DNA from 4 places in the Enterobacter sp. fkY84-1 genome. Region 4 is predicted to be linked to each of the others. Evidence: predicted binding sites of a transcription regulator. Region 4 holds the regulator's gene; each other region holds the start of a gene.
The links. Region 4 encodes Fur, which represses iron uptake genes when iron is present. Its sites were predicted from a motif close to ATAATAATGAGAACNACTATCAA; they were not measured.

Region 1: the regulator Fur is predicted to act here: its motif matches at 2,022-2,044, upstream of exbB (tol-pal system-associated acyl-CoA thioesterase).
Region 2: the regulator Fur is predicted to act here: its motif matches at 3,107-3,129, upstream of feoA (ferrous iron transporter A).
Region 3: the regulator Fur is predicted to act here: its motif matches at 2,644-2,666, upstream of sufA (Fe-S cluster assembly scaffold SufA).

The regions. Positions count from the first base shown of each region.
Region 1 is NZ_CP169393.1:3,982,665-3,987,225, forward strand. Features, by position in the region: gene ACEPLT_RS18985 (hypothetical protein) at 1-304, shown strand, start outside; gene ACEPLT_RS18990 (hypothetical protein) at 306-755, shown strand; gene exbD (TonB system transport protein ExbD) at 799-1,224, opposite strand; gene exbB (tol-pal system-associated acyl-CoA thioesterase) at 1,229-1,960, opposite strand; gene metC (cystathionine beta-lyase) at 2,212-3,399, shown strand; gene yghB (DedA family general envelope maintenance protein YghB) at 3,543-4,202, shown strand; gene ACEPLT_RS19015 (AraC family transcriptional regulator) at 4,251-4,561, opposite strand, start outside.
Region 2 is NZ_CP169393.1:4,352,018-4,356,578, forward strand. Features, by position in the region: gene greB (transcription elongation factor GreB) at 1-431, shown strand, start outside; gene ACEPLT_RS20900 (Tex family protein) at 520-2,850, shown strand; gene feoA (ferrous iron transporter A) at 3,170-3,397, shown strand; gene feoB (Fe(2+) transporter permease subunit FeoB) at 3,428-4,561, shown strand, end outside.
Region 3 is NZ_CP169393.1:1,939,119-1,943,679, forward strand. Features, by position in the region: gene ACEPLT_RS09230 (diguanylate phosphodiesterase) at 255-1,475, shown strand; gene ACEPLT_RS09235 (MerR family transcriptional regulator) at 1,664-2,392, shown strand; gene sufA (Fe-S cluster assembly scaffold SufA) at 2,706-3,074, shown strand; gene sufB (Fe-S cluster assembly protein SufB) at 3,083-4,561, shown strand, end outside.
Region 4 is NZ_CP169393.1:1,277,604-1,282,164, reverse strand. Features, by position in the region: gene ybfF (esterase) at 1-671, shown strand, start outside; gene ybfE (LexA regulated protein) at 800-1,087, shown strand; gene fldA (flavodoxin FldA) at 1,243-1,773, shown strand; gene fur (ferric iron uptake transcriptional regulator) at 2,065-2,511, shown strand; gene chiQ (ChiQ/YbfN family lipoprotein) at 2,603-2,929, opposite strand; gene chiP (chitoporin ChiP) at 2,977-4,374, opposite strand.

The DNA.
Region 1 (4,561 bases), 2.0 Mb from region 4:
AAAGCTCTCTGATTTCGAGCCTGATATATTAATTGGTGTTTCCCGTACCGGCAAATCCCGTAATATGTTGCTGGAAGAGCACGATCGTCATATAAAAGACCGCTTATTTCGCGCCATAAAAATTGAAGCTTTTGTCCACCTGCTGAACGATCTGCAGGCCGAAGGTGAAATAGATGCCCAGAAACTAAGTCAAATATTGGCCGAAAAAACCAAAGAAATTAACGAAGCGGGCAATGAAATTTGGCTTAACTTAATTACGCGCGAAAAAAACAACCCAATTTTTTATAGCCTGGGGGAGGATTAACGTGAAGGAAGTTAAAAATAACGACGTTTATTTGACTTTGGATGATAAAAAAAGTGATGAATTTATCTTAAAGCAAAATCTCGACGCGCTGCGAAACACAAAAAATGACGAGATGACGCGCATTACACAAGACCTGGTATCGATCCCGGCGACGCTGGTGCGGCTGAAATGGCAGAATCGCCGTGAGATTTATCCGCTGCAGGTCAAAGAAGAAATTTACGGCGCCGTGATGAACGCCATTATGGAACAGCGGCCAGAGCTAAAAGAGAAGCTTCTGGGACGCCTTGAGGCCAACTACCAGTACCTGCTTGCCAGAGAGATCGCCACCCTGCGTCTGACGCGCAAACTGTCAGACGGCGAGTACCGTACCTCAAACGTCACCTGCGTTGCGCTTGATGAGGACGCGCTGGCAACCCCCTCTACCGCACCGACGGAAAATAAAAACGCATAAACCCAACAGGCATAAAAAAAGCCGGCTTTCGCCAGCTTCTTTATCACTTCGCGGCCGCTTTCTCTTCGCCGACCAGCCCAATCTTCAGATAACCCGCCTGATGCAGCGTGTCCATTACCTTCATCATGGTTTCATAATCCACGGTTTTATCCGCACGGAAGAAGACCGTGGTGTCTTTTTTACCGCCGGTAAGCTGATCCAGCGCCGGGATAACAGAGTCGGCCGTTACCGGGTCGTTACCGAGGAACATCGATTTATCGGCCTTCACGGACAGATAGACAGGCTTTTCCGGGCGCGGCTGCGGCTGGCTGGACGAGGCTGGCAGATTCACCTTCACGTCCACCGTCGCCAGCGGCGCGGCCACCATGAAGATGATCAGCAGAACCAGCATGACGTCGATAAACGGCGTCACGTTGATCTCATGCATTTCGCCGTTATCGTCCAGATTTTCGTTTAGACGCATCGCCATAATATCAACCCACGCGCAGTTTGGACGCCGCGTGCACCGGCTTAACGGCGCTGGCATTCAGGTCGAGATCGCGGCTCTGCAGCAGCAGAACCTGCGCGGCAACGTCACCGAGGGTGGCTTTGTAGCTGCCAATCATCCGCGCGAAGATGTTGTAGATAACCACCGCCGGAATCGCCGCGACCAGACCAATCGCCGTCGCCAGCAGCGCTTCTGCGATACCCGGCGCAACGACCGCCAGGTTGGTGGTTTGGGTCTGCGCGATACCGATAAAGCTGTTCATGATGCCCCAGACCGTACCGAAAAGACCGATGAACGGCGAAATCGCGCCGATGGTGGCCAGATAACCATTGCCGCGCCCCATGTGTCGGCCAACTGCCGCCACGCGACGTTCCAGACGGAAACCGGTACGCTCTTTTATGCCTTCGTTATCTTCACTGCCCGCGGAGAGTTCCAGCTCGTTCTGTGCTTCATTCACGAGCAGGGTAGTCAGGCTTTTCGCGTGGAAGGATGAGGTCATATCTGAAGCCTGATCCAGAGAGCGGGCTTCTGCCAGCTGTTGCTGTTCCCGCTTGAGGCGACGCTTCTGCGAAAGCAGCTCGGCGCTCTTGCTGAAGAAGATAGCCCAGGTGACAACGGACGCCAGAATCAGGCCGATCATCACAATCTTAACCACGATGTCAGCATGCTGATACATGCCCCAAACGGAGAGATCCGCCTGCATCAAATTATTACCCACTCTGTATCTCCAGGACGCAAATCACAAAATCTGAACGTAATAATATCAAAACATCGTCGAATTGATAGTAGTTCTCATTAGTATTTGCATAGTGCCGCAATTTTCGTTCACTTTCCTTGCGCTTACGCAGTAAAAATTTCTTATGCGCTTTTTTGCTAATATTTTCTGCTTATTCGATAAGCCTGCGGGTGCAGTTTTTTCCAATCGTGGTAGTCTGGACGTCCAGACGTATAAAAACAGGGTTAGCGAACATGACAACGAAGCATCTTGATACCACGCTGGTACAGGCAGGACGCAGCAAAAAATATACTCAGGGATCGGTCAACAGCGTGATTCAACGCGCCTCCTCGCTGGTGTTTGACACCGTTGAGGAGAAAAAAAACGCCACGCGCAACCGCGCAAAAGGCGGGCTGTTTTATGGCCGTCGCGGCACGCTAACCCACTTTTCTCTGCAGGAAGCGATGTGCGAACTGGAAGGCGGCGCAGGCTGCGCGCTGTTCCCGTGCGGCGCGGCGGCGGTCGCCAACACCATTCTGGCGTTTGTGGAACAGGGCGACCATATCCTGATGACCAACACCGCCTATGAACCCAGCCAGGACTTCTGTACCAAAATCCTCAGCAAGCTTGGCGTGACGACCGGCTGGTTCGACCCGCTGATTGGTGAAGGTATTGCCGAACTTATTCAGCCAAACACGCGCATTGTGTTCCTGGAATCGCCGGGGTCACTCACCATGGAAGTTCACGACGTGCCGGCTATCGTCAAGGCCGTGCGCAGCAAAGCGCCAGAGGCGATCATTATGATCGACAACACCTGGGCGGCAGGCGTGCTGTTTAAAGCGCTGGAATTCGACATTGATATTTCCATCCAGGCGGCGACGAAATACCTGATTGGCCACTCTGACGGCATGATTGGTACTGCGGTTTCCAACGCGCGCTGCTGGGATCAGCTGCGTGAAAACGCCTATCTGATGGGCCAGATGGTGGATGCCGACACGGCGTACATGACCAGCCGCGGAATCCGCACGCTGGGCGTTCGCCTGCGTCAGCACCACGAAAGCAGCCTGAAGGTGGCCGAATGGCTGGCTCAGCATCCGCAGGTTGAGCGCGTAAACCATCCGGCGCTGCCGGGCAGTAAGGGGCATGAATTCTGGCAACGTGACTTTACGGGCAGCAGCGGTTTGTTCTCGTTTGTGCTGAAAAAACGGCTGAATAATGACGAGCTGGCAAGCTATCTGGATAATTTTAGCCTCTTCAGCATGGCCTACTCCTGGGGCGGTTTTGAATCCCTGATCCTGGCTAACCAGCCGGAGCAGATCGCGGCCCTGCGCCCCGGCGGTGAAGTGGACTTCAGCGGTACCCTAATACGACTGCATATCGGTTTAGAAAATGTTGACGATCTGATTGCGGATTTAGCAGCAGGGTTCGAGCGTATCGTGTAGAGTGCTGGCTTAAAATGTACTCTCTGGACGCTTTTGTGGACACCGCAAGCAGAAAAGTCTGCATGAGTTGCGCCCGGGATCAAACCCGACGGGCGAATTAGGGAGTACAATAGCGCTATATCTGCTGTTCCACAGGAAAGTCCATGGCTGTTATTCAAGATATTATCGCGGCGCTCTGGCAACATGATTTTGCCGCCCTGGCGGATCCTCACGTCATAGGCGTCGTCTATTTCGTGATGTTCGCAACGCTGTTTCTGGAAAATGGATTACTGCCAGCTTCGTTTTTACCCGGTGACAGTCTGCTTTTGCTTGCCGGGGCGTTGATCGGCAAAGGCGTCATGGACTTTACGCCCACGATGGTTATCCTCACTTCCGCAGCCAGCCTGGGCTGCTGGCTGAGCTATCTGCAGGGCCGCTGGCTCGGCAACACGCGCGTGGTCAAAAGCTGGCTGGCGCAGTTACCCCATAAATACCATCAGCGTGCAACCTGCATGTTTGACCGGCACGGCCTGCTTGCGCTGCTGGCCGGGCGTTTTCTGGCGTTCGTTCGCACCCTTCTGCCGACGATGGCGGGCATTTCCGGTTTGTCGAACCGCCGATTTCAGTTCTTCAACTGGCTGAGCGCCCTGCTTTGGGTTGGCGTGGTGACGACATTCGGCTACGCGCTGAATATGATCCCCTTCGTGAAACACCACGAAGATCAGGTGATGACCTTCCTGATGGTGCTGCCGATGTTCCTGCTGGTGGCGGGCCTGGTGGGAACCATCGCGGTAGTGATTAAGAAGAAGTACTGCAGCGCATAATTCAACAAAGCCGGGTGGCGCTATCGCTTACCCGGCCTACGTTTTTCGTCAGGCTCCCTGCATCGTTCTTATACGTGACGCATCCTCTCCCGGCGTGACGCCGAAATAGCGCTTAAACTCCCGACTGAACTGCGACGCACTTTCATAGCCCACCCGCATCGCCGCCGCGCTGGCCTTCATGCCGTCGTGGATCATCAGCATCCGCGCCTTATGCAGCCGGTAGGTTTTGAGGTACTGCAGCGGCGAAGTGCTGGTCACCGATTTAAAGTTATGGTGAAACGCCGAGACGCTCATATTGGCTTCCGCCGCCAGCTGGTCGACGCTGAGGTTTTCGGTGTACTGGCTTTCGATACGCTTGA
Region 2 (4,561 bases), 1.6 Mb from region 4:
AAAAAGAGATGGATTTCCTCTGGCGCGAAGAGCGTCCTGAGGTGACCAAAAAGGTGACCTGGGCCGCGAGCCTGGGCGATCGCAGCGAAAACGCTGACTACCAGTACAACAAGAAGCGGCTGCGCGAAATTGACCGCCGTGTACGCTATCTGACGAAGTGCCTTGAGAACCTGAAAATCGTCGATTACTCCCCGCAGCAGGAGGGCAAAGTCTTTTTCGGCGCGTGGGTGGAGATTGAAAACGACGACGGTGACACCCTGCGTTTTCGCATCGTCGGCTACGATGAAATTTTTGGTCGTAAGGATTACATCTCCATCGACTCCCCGATGGCCCGCGCGCTGCTGAAAAAGGAAGTGGGCGATCTGGCCGTCGTGCAAACCCCAGCCGGTGAAGCCAGCTGGTACGTTAATGAGATCGTCTACGTAAAATAGTCCGAGAGCGCCCTCCCCGGCTGGCATTTTGCCGTGTCAGCCCGTATAACTATCCCCTGATTTTTTCGACTCAACAGATGATAAAGCCATGATGAAAGATTCGCTCTGCCGCATTATTGCGGGTGAACTTCAGGCCAGAGCCGAACAGGTAGAAGCTGCCGTTCGCCTGCTTGATGAAGGGAACACCGTGCCGTTTATTGCACGCTATCGTAAGGAAGTCACCGGCGGTCTGGATGACACGCAGCTGCGTAACCTGGAAACCCGTCTCGGTTATCTGCGCGAACTGGAAGAACGTCGTCAGGCGATTCTCAAATCCATCGGCGAACAGGGCAAGCTGACCAGCGAACTGGAAAGCGCCATCAATGGCACCCTGAGCAAAACCGAACTCGAAGACCTCTATCTGCCGTACAAGCCGAAGCGCCGCACGCGCGGACAGATTGCAATTGAAGCGGGTCTTGAGCCGCTGGCCGACCTGTTGTGGAACGAGCCGTCCCACGATCCGGATACCGAAGCGGCGAAATTCATCGACGCCGACAAAGGCGTAGCGGACACCAAGGCCGCCCTCGACGGCGCACGCTACATTCTGATGGAGCGCTTCGCTGAAGATGCCGCCCTCCTCGCTAAAGTGCGTGATTATCTGTGGAAGAACGCCCACATCGTCTCTACCGTCGTCGCGGGTAAAGAGGAAGAAGGCGCGAAATTCCGCGACTACTTCGATCACCACGAACCGATTTCCACCACCCCTTCCCACCGCGCGCTGGCAATGTTCCGCGGCCGTAACGAAGGCGTGCTGCAGCTCTCCCTGAACGCCGACCCGCAGTTTGACGAGCCGCCGAAAGAGAGCCACTGCGAGCAGATCATCATCGACCATCTTGGCCTGCGCCTGAACAACGCCCCGGCTGACAGCTGGCGCAAAGGCGTGGTGAGCTGGACCTGGCGCATCAAGGTGCTGATGCACCTCGAAACCGAGCTGATGGGCACCGTGCGCGAACGCGCCGAAGATGAAGCCATCAACGTCTTCGCCCGCAACCTGCACGACCTGCTGATGGCCGCCCCTGCTGGCCTGCGCGCGACCATGGGTCTCGATCCGGGTCTGCGTACCGGTGTAAAAGTCGCTGTCGTTGACGGCACCGGCAAGCTGGTCGCCACCGACACCATCTATCCGCACACCGGCCAGGCAGCGAAAGCGGCCGTCGTGGTGGCGGCGCTGTGCGAAAAATACAACGTCGAACTTGTCGCCATCGGCAACGGTACGGCGTCCCGCGAAACCGAACGTTTCTATCTCGACGTGCAGAAGCAGTTCCCGAAAGTGACGGCGCAGAAAGTGATCGTCAGCGAGGCCGGGGCGTCCGTCTATTCTGCGTCCGAGCTGGCGGCCCAGGAGTTCCCGGACCTGGACGTTTCCCTGCGCGGTGCGGTCTCGATCGCTCGCCGCCTGCAGGATCCGCTGGCGGAACTGGTGAAGATCGATCCGAAATCGATCGGCGTGGGCCAGTATCAGCATGACGTGAGCCAGACTCAGCTGGCGCGCAAGCTGGACGCGGTGGTGGAAGACTGCGTAAACGCCGTTGGCGTTGACCTGAACACCGCCTCCGTCCCTCTGCTGACCCGCGTAGCGGGCTTAACCCGCATGATGGCGCAAAACATCGTCGCCTGGCGCGATGAGAACGGCCAGTTCCAGAACCGTCAGCAGCTGCTGAAGGTAAGCCGTCTGGGGCCAAAAGCGTTTGAGCAGTGCGCGGGCTTCCTGCGCATCAACCACGGCGATAACCCGCTCGATGCCTCCACCGTTCACCCGGAAGCGTACCCGGTGGTGGAACGCATCCTGGCCGCCACCCAGCAGGCGCTGAAGGATCTCATGGGCGACAGCAGCGCCCTGCGCAACCTGAAAGCCGTTGATTTCACTGACAACAAATTTGGTGTGCCAACCGTTACCGACATTATTAAAGAGCTGGAAAAACCGGGCCGCGATCCGCGTCCTGAGTTCAAAACGGCGACCTTTGCTGACGGTATCGAGACCATGAACGACCTGCTGCCAGGGATGGTGCTGGAAGGTGCGGTGACCAACGTCACCAACTTTGGCGCGTTTGTGGATATCGGCGTGCATCAGGATGGCCTGGTCCATATCTCATCCCTTGCCGACAAGTTCGTTGAAGACCCGCACACCGTGGTCAAAGCGGGCGACATCGTGAAGGTCAAAGTGCTGGAAGTGGATCTGCAGCGCAAGCGTATCGCCCTGACCATGCGTCTGGACGAGCAGCCGGGTGACACCAGCGCGCGCCGCGGCGGCAACGGCGGGGGCCGCGAGCAGCAGCGTCCGGCCGCGAAAGCCGCGAAGCCGCGTGGACGTGACGCCCAGCCTGCAGGCAACAGCGCGATGATGGATGCGCTGGCGGCCGCGATGGGTAAAAAACGCTAAGGTTGTACATGCCCGGTGGCGCTACGCTTACCGGGCCTACGGTTTTGTAGGCCGGGCAAACGCAGTGCCGCCCGGCAAGCAGGCCGCAGGGAATTAAAATAAATAGCGTGTAGCCATATTTAAACCACGAATTATCACCCCGTTAACAAATACCTCTCTTTTCGTTTTCCCGGCATTTCAGCAAATATTGAGCAAGGTCAAACAGGCCGTAAATTAATACCGTAAACAACATTCCGTCACAGTTTTAATATTGCTGATAAAAACTATTCTCATTATCATCGCATAGTAGATAATTTAACCTTTCGTGGAATCAGGCGTTATGCAATTCACTCCAGACAGTGCATGGAAGATTACCGGTTTTACCCGCGAAATTAGCCCGGCCTATCGGCAAAAGCTGCTGTCGCTTGGCATGCTGCCCGGCTCGTCATTCCAGGTCGTACGCGTGGCGCCGTTAGGCGATCCGGTTCATATCGAAACCCGACGCGTGAATCTGGTCCTGCGTAAAAAAGACCTCGCGTTAATAGAAGTCGAAGCCTTATCCCGATAACAAGCCAGCGGTTTCAGTGAGTCCAGAAAAATGAAAAAGTTAACTATTGGCTTAATTGGCAATCCTAATTCCGGCAAGACTACGCTTTTTAACCAGCTGACCGGGGCTCGCCAGCGCGTGGGCAACTGGGCGGGCGTAACGGTTGAGCGTAAAGAGGGCCAGTTCACGACGACAGACAACCAGGTGACGCTGGTTGACCTTCCCGGTACCTACTCCTTAACCACCATTTCGTCGCAAACTTCGCTCGATGAGCAAATAGCCTGTCACTACATTCTTGGCGGCGACGCGGATCTGCTGATCAACGTGGTCGATGCCTCGAACCTCGAGCGTAACCTCTATCTGACGCTGCAGCTGCTGGAGCTGGGTATCCCCTGCATCGTGGCGCTCAACATGCTCGACATCGCAGAGAAACAAAAGCTACGCATCGACGTTGATGCCCTCTCCGCGCGCCTCGGGTGCCCGGTCGTTCCGCTGGTCTCGACGCGCGCGCGCGGTATTGATGCGCTGAAGCTGGCCATTGACCGTCACGCGGGAAATCGCGACGTTGAGCTGGTGCACTACGCCCAGCCTCTCCTGCGCGAAGCCAACGTGCTGGCGCAGGAGATGGACAAAGCCATGCCTGCGAAACAGCGCCTGTGGCTTGGCCTGCAGATGCTGGAAGGGGATATTTACAGCCGCGCTTATGCCGGTCATGCGGCCGATAAGCTGGACGTGACGGTGGCCCGTCTTAGCGACGAGCTGGACGACCCGGCGCTGCACATCGCCGATGCCCGTTACCAGGCTATCGCCTCGATCTGCGACGTGGTCAGTAACGCGCTGACGGCGGAACCCAGCCGCTTTACGGCGGCGGTGGATAAGATTGTGCTCAACCGCTTCCTCGGTTTGCCCATCTTCCTGCTGGTGATGTACGTGATGTTCCTGCTCGCCATTAACATCGGTGGCGCGCTGCAGCCGATTTTTGACGCCGGTTCCGTCGCGGTCTTCGTGCACGGCATTCAGTGGGTGGGCTACACCCTGCACTTCCCGGAATGGCTCACCATCTTCCTCGCGCAGGGGATCGGCGGCGGTATCAATACCGTTCTACCGCTGGTGCCGCAGATCGGCATGATGTACCTGTTCCTCTCGTTCCTGGAAGATTCCGGCTACATGGCGCGCGCGGCGTTC
Region 3 (4,561 bases), 660 kb from region 4:
TTTTTAGATTTTTTACGATATATTTTATAAATCATTTATTTTTCATTACGTTGGGTTGGCGTTGTGATGGGGGGTGAGTGCAGGATATATTGTACAAAAAGCGCATGTGCTGGTAAGTTGTACAGCCGAGTCAAACGGTCTCATTAACTGCCGTAAATGGTTGAGATGTAAATTATTTGTCAGGCAATTAATGTGCTATAAATAAACATTCCCCACGTCTTTTGTGGCCAAAACCCTAACCCCCCAGGAATAGCATGCTCACAACCATCATTTACCGCAGTCATATCTGCGAGGACGTTCCAGTGAAAGCGCTGGAAGCAATGGTCGCTGCTGCAAATCGTAAAAATCGGCAATCCAATGTCACGGGGATCCTGCTGTTTAACGGCACACATTTTTTTCAACTGCTTGAAGGGCCGGTGGAGCACGTTTCGGCTATCTATGAGCAGATCTGCAACGACCCGCGCCACCATAACGTGGTCGAGTTAATGCGCGATCACGGCCCTGTCCGGCGTTTTGGCAACGTGGGTATGGAGCTTTTTGATTTGCGCCACTTCGACCGGGACGAGGTGCTGCAGCAGATACTTAATAAGGGGACGACACGCTACCAGCTGGCCTATAACGATCGCCCTCTGCAGTTTTTCCGCACCTTTGTCGAGGCCACGGAAAAAGCGAACTATTTTGAACTGCCGCCTGCGGATACATGGGATTTCGTACGCGAAGAGACGCGTTTGTCCGCACAGCCTGAGGTGGTCGCGAAAGGGGCGGATTGCAGCTTCGCGTTCCAGCCGATAGTCGATCCGTTTATGCAGCAGGTTGTCTCCTGGGAGGCGCTTCTCCGCACCCCGTCCGGCGACTCGCCGGGGGCCTATTTCGCCAGCCTTCCGCAGGAGGAAGTGTACACCTCTGATTTGCAGAGCAAGCAGGTGGCTATGTCTATGGCCAGCGCGCTGGGGTTACAGGACCAGACGTTATCCCTGAACCTGCTGCCTATGACGCTGGTTAACATTCCCAACGCCGTGGATTTTCTGCTCACCGCGATTGAAGCAAACGGGTTTGTACCTGAGCAAATCGTGGTGGAGTTCACCGAGAGCGAAGCCATTTCCCGTTTTGATGAATTCACGGATTCGGTCAGGCAGTTAAAAAGCGCGGGTATCAGCGTGACGATCGATCACTTTGGTGCCGGTTTTGCCGGGCTGCAGCTGCTGGCCCACTTCCAGCCTGACAGAATTAAGATTAATCGCGATCTGGTCGCGAACGTGCATAAAAGTGGCCCCCGACAGGCCATCATTCAGGCGATCATCAAATGCTGTTCCTCGCTTGAAATCCAGTTCTGCGCGGTGGGGGTAGAGAAGGCAGAAGAGTGGATGTGGCTGGAATCTGCGGGAATTTCCCAGTTCCAGGGGCATCTTTTTGCCAGCCCCCGGCACGGCGGGATTCCAGCCATTGCCTGGCCGGAGAAAAAGTTCGAATTGTGATAAAGCTGTACACAATCTGGCAGTCGTTACTGTACGAACGGTAAATTTTATACAACAATGTATTAACAGGTGGATGGGGTGGTAAGCCATTCACCCGTTCAAAATGCGGTCTTAGTTATACAAATGGTTTGTACAATCTGATAAGGTTGGTGCAGTTAGGTATGGAAGTTCTGAGCGTGAGGGAGTTAATGGCCTATTACAGTATCGGCGAAGTGGCCGAACGATGCGGTATCAACCCCGTTACGCTGCGTGCCTGGCAGCGCCGTTATGGATTGTTGAAGCCGCAGCGCAGCGAAGGGGGCCATCGTCAGTTTGACGATGAAGATATCCTGCGTATAGAAGAGATCAAACGCCTGATGAAGAGCGGCGTTTCGGTCGGGAAAGTAAAAGCCTTGCTGGAAAACAAGGAAGTGTTGACTCAGGGCAACTGGGTCTCGTTCCAGGAAGAGATGATGACCGTTCTGCGCTACGCCAGCCCGGCAAAGCTGCGCGCCAAAATTGGTGAGTTCCGCCGCGATCACCCGATAGATTCCCTGATTGACAATATCATTTCTCCCGTCCGTCAGCGGATGAACCAGGACCAAAATACCGTGCGACACATGGCGAGCCTGTTAGACGGTGTCCTGATTGAATTCGCGATTGCAAGCCTGGCGGAGTCCCGTAAGAAAGCCGGTAAAGACGCTCTCCTGATCGGCTGGGAGTGCGATGACCGCACCCATCTGTGGCTCGAAGCCGCGCGCTTAGCGCAGAAGGGCTGGCACATTGACGTCCTGGCAGAACCGATTGATTCGCCGCGTCCTGAACTGTTCCCGGGACAAAAAATCTTCGTCTGGACGGGGAAATCGCCAACGCCTCGACAGCAGGAACAGCTCGACCACTGGCGTGAACAGGGGTTTGCTGTCTCATTTCATCATTAAGTGTAAGAGGCCTTGAGGGCCTTTTTTTATTTTTGTCACTTTCCATGCAAAAGCTATCTCAAAAATAGGCATTTCCAATGCATATTTTACGTTTCTCCTCTCCTGCCCGAATGCCACAACGAAATGCATTATTAATCAATGTATTGAACAATTAAATCCATCCTGCCTGCATCCTGCCACAGGGTCTATGCTTAATAAAAGTAGGCAAAAAGGGCGGTTTAGCCGAATGCCCCTGCTGACAGAGGGTTGAAGTGATAATCGTTATCACTAACATGGTGTTATGCCCTGATGGCTTATCAGATGAGGTGGACCTATGGAACTGCATTCAGAAACCTTTAATCCTGCCGATTTCGCCTGGCGCGGGTTAACGCTCACGCCGGCTGCGGCGGCACATATTCACGAGCTGGTGGCGAAAAAGCCCGAGATCCTTGGCGTGCGTTTAGGTGTCAAACAGACCGGCTGCGCAGGTTTCGGTTACGTGCTTGATACCGTCACCGAACCCGAGAAAGATGACCTGGTGTTCGAGACCGACGGCGCAAAATTGTACGTCGCGCTGCAGGCCATGCCCTTTATCGACGGCACCGAAGTGGACTACGTCCGCGAAGGCTTAAACCAGTTATTCAAATTTCATAACCCGAAAGCCCAGAACGAATGCGGCTGCGGCGAAAGCTTTGGGGTATAGGCGGAACTATGTCTCGTAATACTGAAGCAACGAGTGAAGTAAATACCTGGAGCGGCGGGCACCTCAACTATAAAGAGGGGTTCTTCACCCAGCTGCAGACCGATGAGCTGGCAAAAGGCATCAATGAAGATGTCGTGCGGGCGATCTCGGCGAAACGTAACGAGCCCGAGTGGATGCTGGAGTTTCGCCTGAGCGCCTACCGCGCCTGGCTGGAGATGGAAGAGCCGCACTGGCTGAAAGCGCATTATGACAAGCTGAACTATCAGGACTACAGCTACTACTCCGCGCCCTCCTGCGGCAGCTGCGATGACACCTGCGCCTCGCAGCCCGGCGCGGTGCAGCAAACCGGCGCGGAGAACAGTTTCCTCAGCAAAGAGGTAGAAGAAGCCTTCAACCAGCTGGGCGTACCGGTGCGCGAAGGAAAAGAGGTGGCGGTGGACGCCATTTTTGACTCCGTCTCGGTGGCGACGACCTACCGCGAGAAGCTGGCAGAGCAGGGGATCATTTTCTGCTCCTTCGGCGAAGCGATTCACGATCATCCTGAACTGGTGAAAAAGTACATCGGAACCGTGGTGCCCTCTAACGACAACTTCTTTGCGGCGCTTAACGCAGCGGTGGCCTCGGACGGCACCTTTATTTACGTGCCGAAAGGCGTGCGCTGTCCGATGGAGCTTTCCACCTATTTCCGCATCAATGCCGAAAAAACCGGCCAGTTCGAACGTACCATTCTGGTCGCGGATGAAGGCAGCTACGTCAGCTACATCGAAGGGTGTTCCGCTCCTGTGCGCGACAGCTATCAGCTGCACGCGGCGGTGGTGGAGGTCATCATCCATAAAGACGCCGAGGTGAAATACTCGACGGTGCAAAACTGGTTCCCGGGCGACGGCAATACCGGCGGCATCCTGAACTTCGTGACCAAGCGTGCGCTGTGCGAAGGCGAAAACAGCAAGATGTCGTGGACCCAGTCCGAAACCGGCTCGGCCATCACCTGGAAATACCCGAGCTGCATCCTGCGCGGGGATAACTCCATCGGCGAGTTCTACTCGGTGGCGCTCACCAGCGGCCATCAGCAGGCCGATACCGGCACCAAGATGATCCACATCGGTAAAAACACCAGATCGACCATCATCTCGAAAGGGATTTCCGCCGGACACAGTCAGAACAGCTATCGCGGGCTGGTGAAAATCATGCCGACGGCGACCAATGCGCGAAACTTCACCCAGTGTGACTCGATGCTGATTGGCGCTGACTGCGGGGCGCATACCTTCCCATACGTCGAATGCCGTAATAACACGGCCCAGCTGGAGCACGAGGCGACCACGTCACGGATTGGGGAAGATCAGCTCTTCTACTGCCTGCAGCGCGGGATCAGCGAAGAGGATGCCATCTCGATGATCGTAAACGGCTTCTGTAAGGACGTGTTCTCTGAACTGCCGCTGGAATTTGCCGTTGAAGCCCAGAAACTCCTCGCCATTAGTCTTGAACAC
Region 4 (4,561 bases):
TGGCGCGCGATCTGGTTACCGACCACGATATTCTTCAGGTCGATATGCGCAATCACGGTCTTTCCGGCCGTTCCGACGAGATGACCTACGCCGCGATGGCGCAGGATCTGCGGGATACGCTGGATGCCAACGACTTGCAAAAGGTGACCCTCATCGGGCATTCAATGGGCGGTAAAGCGGTGATGGCCCTGACGGCGCTGGCCCCGGAGCGTATTAACGGCCTGGTGGTGATTGATGTTGCGCCCGTGGATTACGACGTCCGCCGTCACGACGAAATTTTTGCCGCTATCAATGCGGTCACCGAAGCGGGTGCCGCGACGCGTCAGCAGGCGGCTGCCGTCATGCGTGAGCATCTTGATGAAGAAGGCGTCGTCCAGTTCCTGCTGAAGTCGTTTGTTGACGGGCAATGGCGTTTTAACGTGCCGGTGCTCTGGAACCAGTACAACAATATTGTGGGCTGGCAAACCGTACCCGCCTGGCCACACCCTACCCTCTTTATTCGCGGCGGCAATTCCCCTTACGTTACCGACGCGTACCGCGACGCCATACTGGCGCAATTCCCGCAGGCTCGTGCCCACGTCATTGCCGGAGCCGGACACTGGGTGCATGCGGAAAAACCTGACGCCGTGCTGCGCGCCATTCGCCGCTATCTTGCTGATACTGCAAATTGATTAAAAAGAGAGCGACTGGAAGGCTGCGGGCTTCCAGTCGTTGGCGCGCCGTTTTTGGTGATGTATGATGGCGCGCTTATCGCCCGGGCATTAGCAGGGCGGCGTGTTTCCCCCGAAGTCTCAGAATCATGGCCAAAGAACAAACGGACCGTACGACACTAGATCTGTTCGCGAATGAGCGTCGCCCGGGACGACCGAAGACGAATCCGCTTTCGCGCGATGAACAGCTGCGTATCAATAAACGCAATCAGCTTAAACGCGATAAAAATCGTGGGCTTAAGCGTGTCGAACTGAAGCTCAACGCCGACGCGGTCGATGCGCTTAACGAGCTGGCCGACGCGCGAAATATTAGCCGCAGCGAGCTCATTGAAGAGATGTTGATCGCCCAGCTTGAGATGCTGCGCAGCCAGGCATAAGTCTGAAAATTCCCTTAATTACCCTTTTCATGTAGCACAGAGTGCAGTCCTGCGCGATAGCTGTTTCCGCAGGGTTGCCAGTTCTGCTATTATTGCCCTTATCCGTGGCCGAATTGCGCCACCATACTATTAAGTTTCAAGAGGTTATTTTACTCATGGCAATCATCGGCATTTTCTTTGGCAGTGATACCGGCAATACCGAAAATATCGCGAAAAACATTCAAAAACAGCTCGGTAAAGACGTTGCTGATGTGCATGACATCGCCAAGAGCAGCAAAGAAGATCTCGAAGGCTATGACATTCTGCTGCTGGGTATTCCGACCTGGTACTACGGCGAAGCCCAGTGCGACTGGGATGATTTCTTCCCGACGCTGGAAGAAGTGGACTTCAACGGTAAGCTGGTTGCCCTGTTTGGCTGTGGCGACCAGGAAGACTACGCCGAGTACTTCTGTGACGCGCTGGGTACCATCCGCGACATCATTGAGCCGAATGGCGCTGTAATCGTCGGCCACTGGCCAACCGCCGGTTACCACTTCGAAGCGTCCAAAGGCCTGGCCGATGACGATCATTTCGTGGGTCTGGCCATCGACGAAGACCGTCAGCCAGAACTGACTGCAGAGCGCGTCGAGAAATGGGTTAAGCAGATCCGTGAAGAACTGCACCTGGACGATATTCTCAACGCCTGATTTTTATCGCGGCGCAACGGCGGTTGCGCCCGCGCACCAGGTCAAACCGATTAAATTAATTGCTACAATCTTTTAACTTTTTCGCCCAGACCTGTACAATGTCTCCCTGATAAAATGTGGTTTTCCACCGAGCAAGTTTGTTGGTGATACCCCATTTTTATAAGCATATTTTGCCTGAGACTTGCAGTTTTCATTTAGCCATGGCAGTTCTATAATGAGACGCATTATCCCGGGTGCATTTTCTGTCACTTCCTACAGAAGTGAATCGTTTAGCAACAGGACAGATTCCGCATGACTGACAACAATACCGCATTAAAGAAGGCTGGCCTGAAAGTTACGCTTCCTCGGTTAAAAATCCTCGAAGTGCTTCAGGGTCCAGACAATCACCATGTCAGTGCGGAAGACCTTTATAAACGTCTTATCGACATGGGTGAAGAGATTGGGCTGGCTACCGTCTATCGCGTGCTGAACCAGTTTGATGACGCGGGCATTGTCACCCGTCATAATTTCGAAGGTGGTAAATCTGTCTTCGAACTGACCCAGCAGCAGCACCACGATCACCTGATCTGCCTCGACTGTGGCAAGGTCATTGAATTTAGCGATGACTCTATCGAAGCGCGCCAGCGTGAAATCGCCGCGCGTCACGGCATCCGTCTGACCAACCACAGCCTGTACCTTTATGGTCACTGCGCTGAAGGCGATTGCCGCGAAAATGAACATGCGCATGACGCAAAATAAGTGAGTGTTCATACTCTGAGCCAGCCGTAAGGTTGGCTTTTTTTTGCCAGAAAAAAGCCCGGTGGCACAGTGCCACCGGGCGTAAAGCAACTTATTTATTATTATTGCGTATCTCGTTCCAGATCTTATCGCAACGCTTCGCCACTTCCTGATCGTTACCGGTTTTACGTGCCTGGATACAGGCCTGGTAATCCATCACGCGGACATTCTCCTGCGTCGCGAACTGCTCGTGCGCTTTCTCTTTCTTCAGCACGTTCAGCACGCTCTGGCAGGCTTCAATCTTCTCCGGCGAACCTTCCGCAGTATTAATGCAGGCGCTGTAGGCCTCCTTGAGACGGGAGTCCTCTTTCGGTGCCTGAGTCTGGGCACACGCCACCAGCCCCGATGCCAACAGCGCGACGATTACGATTTTTTTCATCATTTGCAGTCTCCGGTCCGGCGGGATCTAACCCGCCGGACGATTCATCAGAAGATGGTGAACGGTGCGATAACCATGAATTTCACGTCACGTTCATCCTGGAAGATGTTGCCGTAACCGCCCGCGTAGCTCGGGATATCGGAGTGGTTGTCGTACTGGGTGAAGTGCAGTTTGAACATCGTGCCTTTCGCGCGGCCATCCTGCAGGGTATAGATAGCATCCAGGCTGTAGGAAGACTCTTTCAGGCGATAGTTTGGATCGTAGTAAGCATCCGGTGTTGCCATGTCGGCTGGTTTTGCATCCCAGGCGTAAGCATAAGAAGCGCCCACCGCCCAGCCCGGCAGGTTCCAGTTTTTCAGATCATACATGGCGCCGAAGAAGACCGCCTTCTCACCGTCGGCGTTGAAATCGGAGCGGTTATCCCACCAGATATCAAGACGACCGTTGGAGGAAGCATAGGTCGGGGTCATACGCTGCAGGAAGTAGCCCTGCTGCCCTTCCGCTTTCACCCATGTGCCTTCCAGACGCAAATCAACCTGACCGACCTTGTAGCCGAAGGTTAACGCCTGCAGCCACGCGGTGCCGTCGTAGATATCATTGACGCCACCGTTACTGACTTTGTCGCGCGTACCGTAGAACTGGTAGCTGGTACTCAGCGGGCTACCCGCAATATCAAACTTATAGCTGGCCTTGGCAAAGTATTGATCGATATACCCTTGCGCCTGGCCGAATGCCGCTTCGAGAACCAGATCGTTTTTGAAGTCGTATTTCGCACCCAGCGAGTGGAGGTAATCGACTTTGGTTTTCTTATCGTTCTGGTAGAACTTGTCCATTTCAATGTGCCACGGTGCTTTGTACTCGTTGGTCCACATATAGGAGAAGCTCAGCGCACCTGCGTCACCGTAGTCAAAGTTAGCCCCGGCTTCTGCACCCTGATAGGTACCCGGCATAAAGCTCCAGTGTGGGGCTAACAGCGTCTGGCCGGTTGGCTGAATATAGCCCCCACGCGCCCAGACCGGGCCGTATTTAAATTTCGCTGCGGCTTTGTAGAGGCTGATACCGCTCTTATCCCCGGACCAGTCTTCATCATAGGCTTTGTTGCTGGAGGAGAAGGCGATTTCGTTCGGGTGGCCGCTGTCGCCGTTTTCCGCCATTTCGATCGCGGTGAACGCGGCGATATCCAGACCGAACATATCCGCGGCGTAGCCTGACTGGAAGTCCAGGTTGGCGTTCCAGGTGGAGTGCGAGAGGTTGGTTTTGTATTTATCTTCAGTGACGTCTTTACGGTCACGCTCACGCTGCCAGTAATAAATACCGCCCGTGAGGGTAGAATCTTCGATGAAACCCGCTGCTTTTGCCTCTGGCGCAATCACCAGGCCCGACATTGCTGTCACACCGGCAATAGCCAGCGCCAGCGCACTACGTTTGCCACTGAACGTACGCATAGATTATTCCTCTTTGACGAATTAAAACGCCTGAAACGGCGTAAATAAAAAAGACCAAATGGTCAGGGGTAGTTTTAAATACCCTCGAATTAACTACCGTCTTTAGGTTATTTTTCGCGACGCGAATTATCAATGCTTTTCAGCGGGCAAAGGTCAGGATTATGACGAAGTGCACATAATTGGTAGT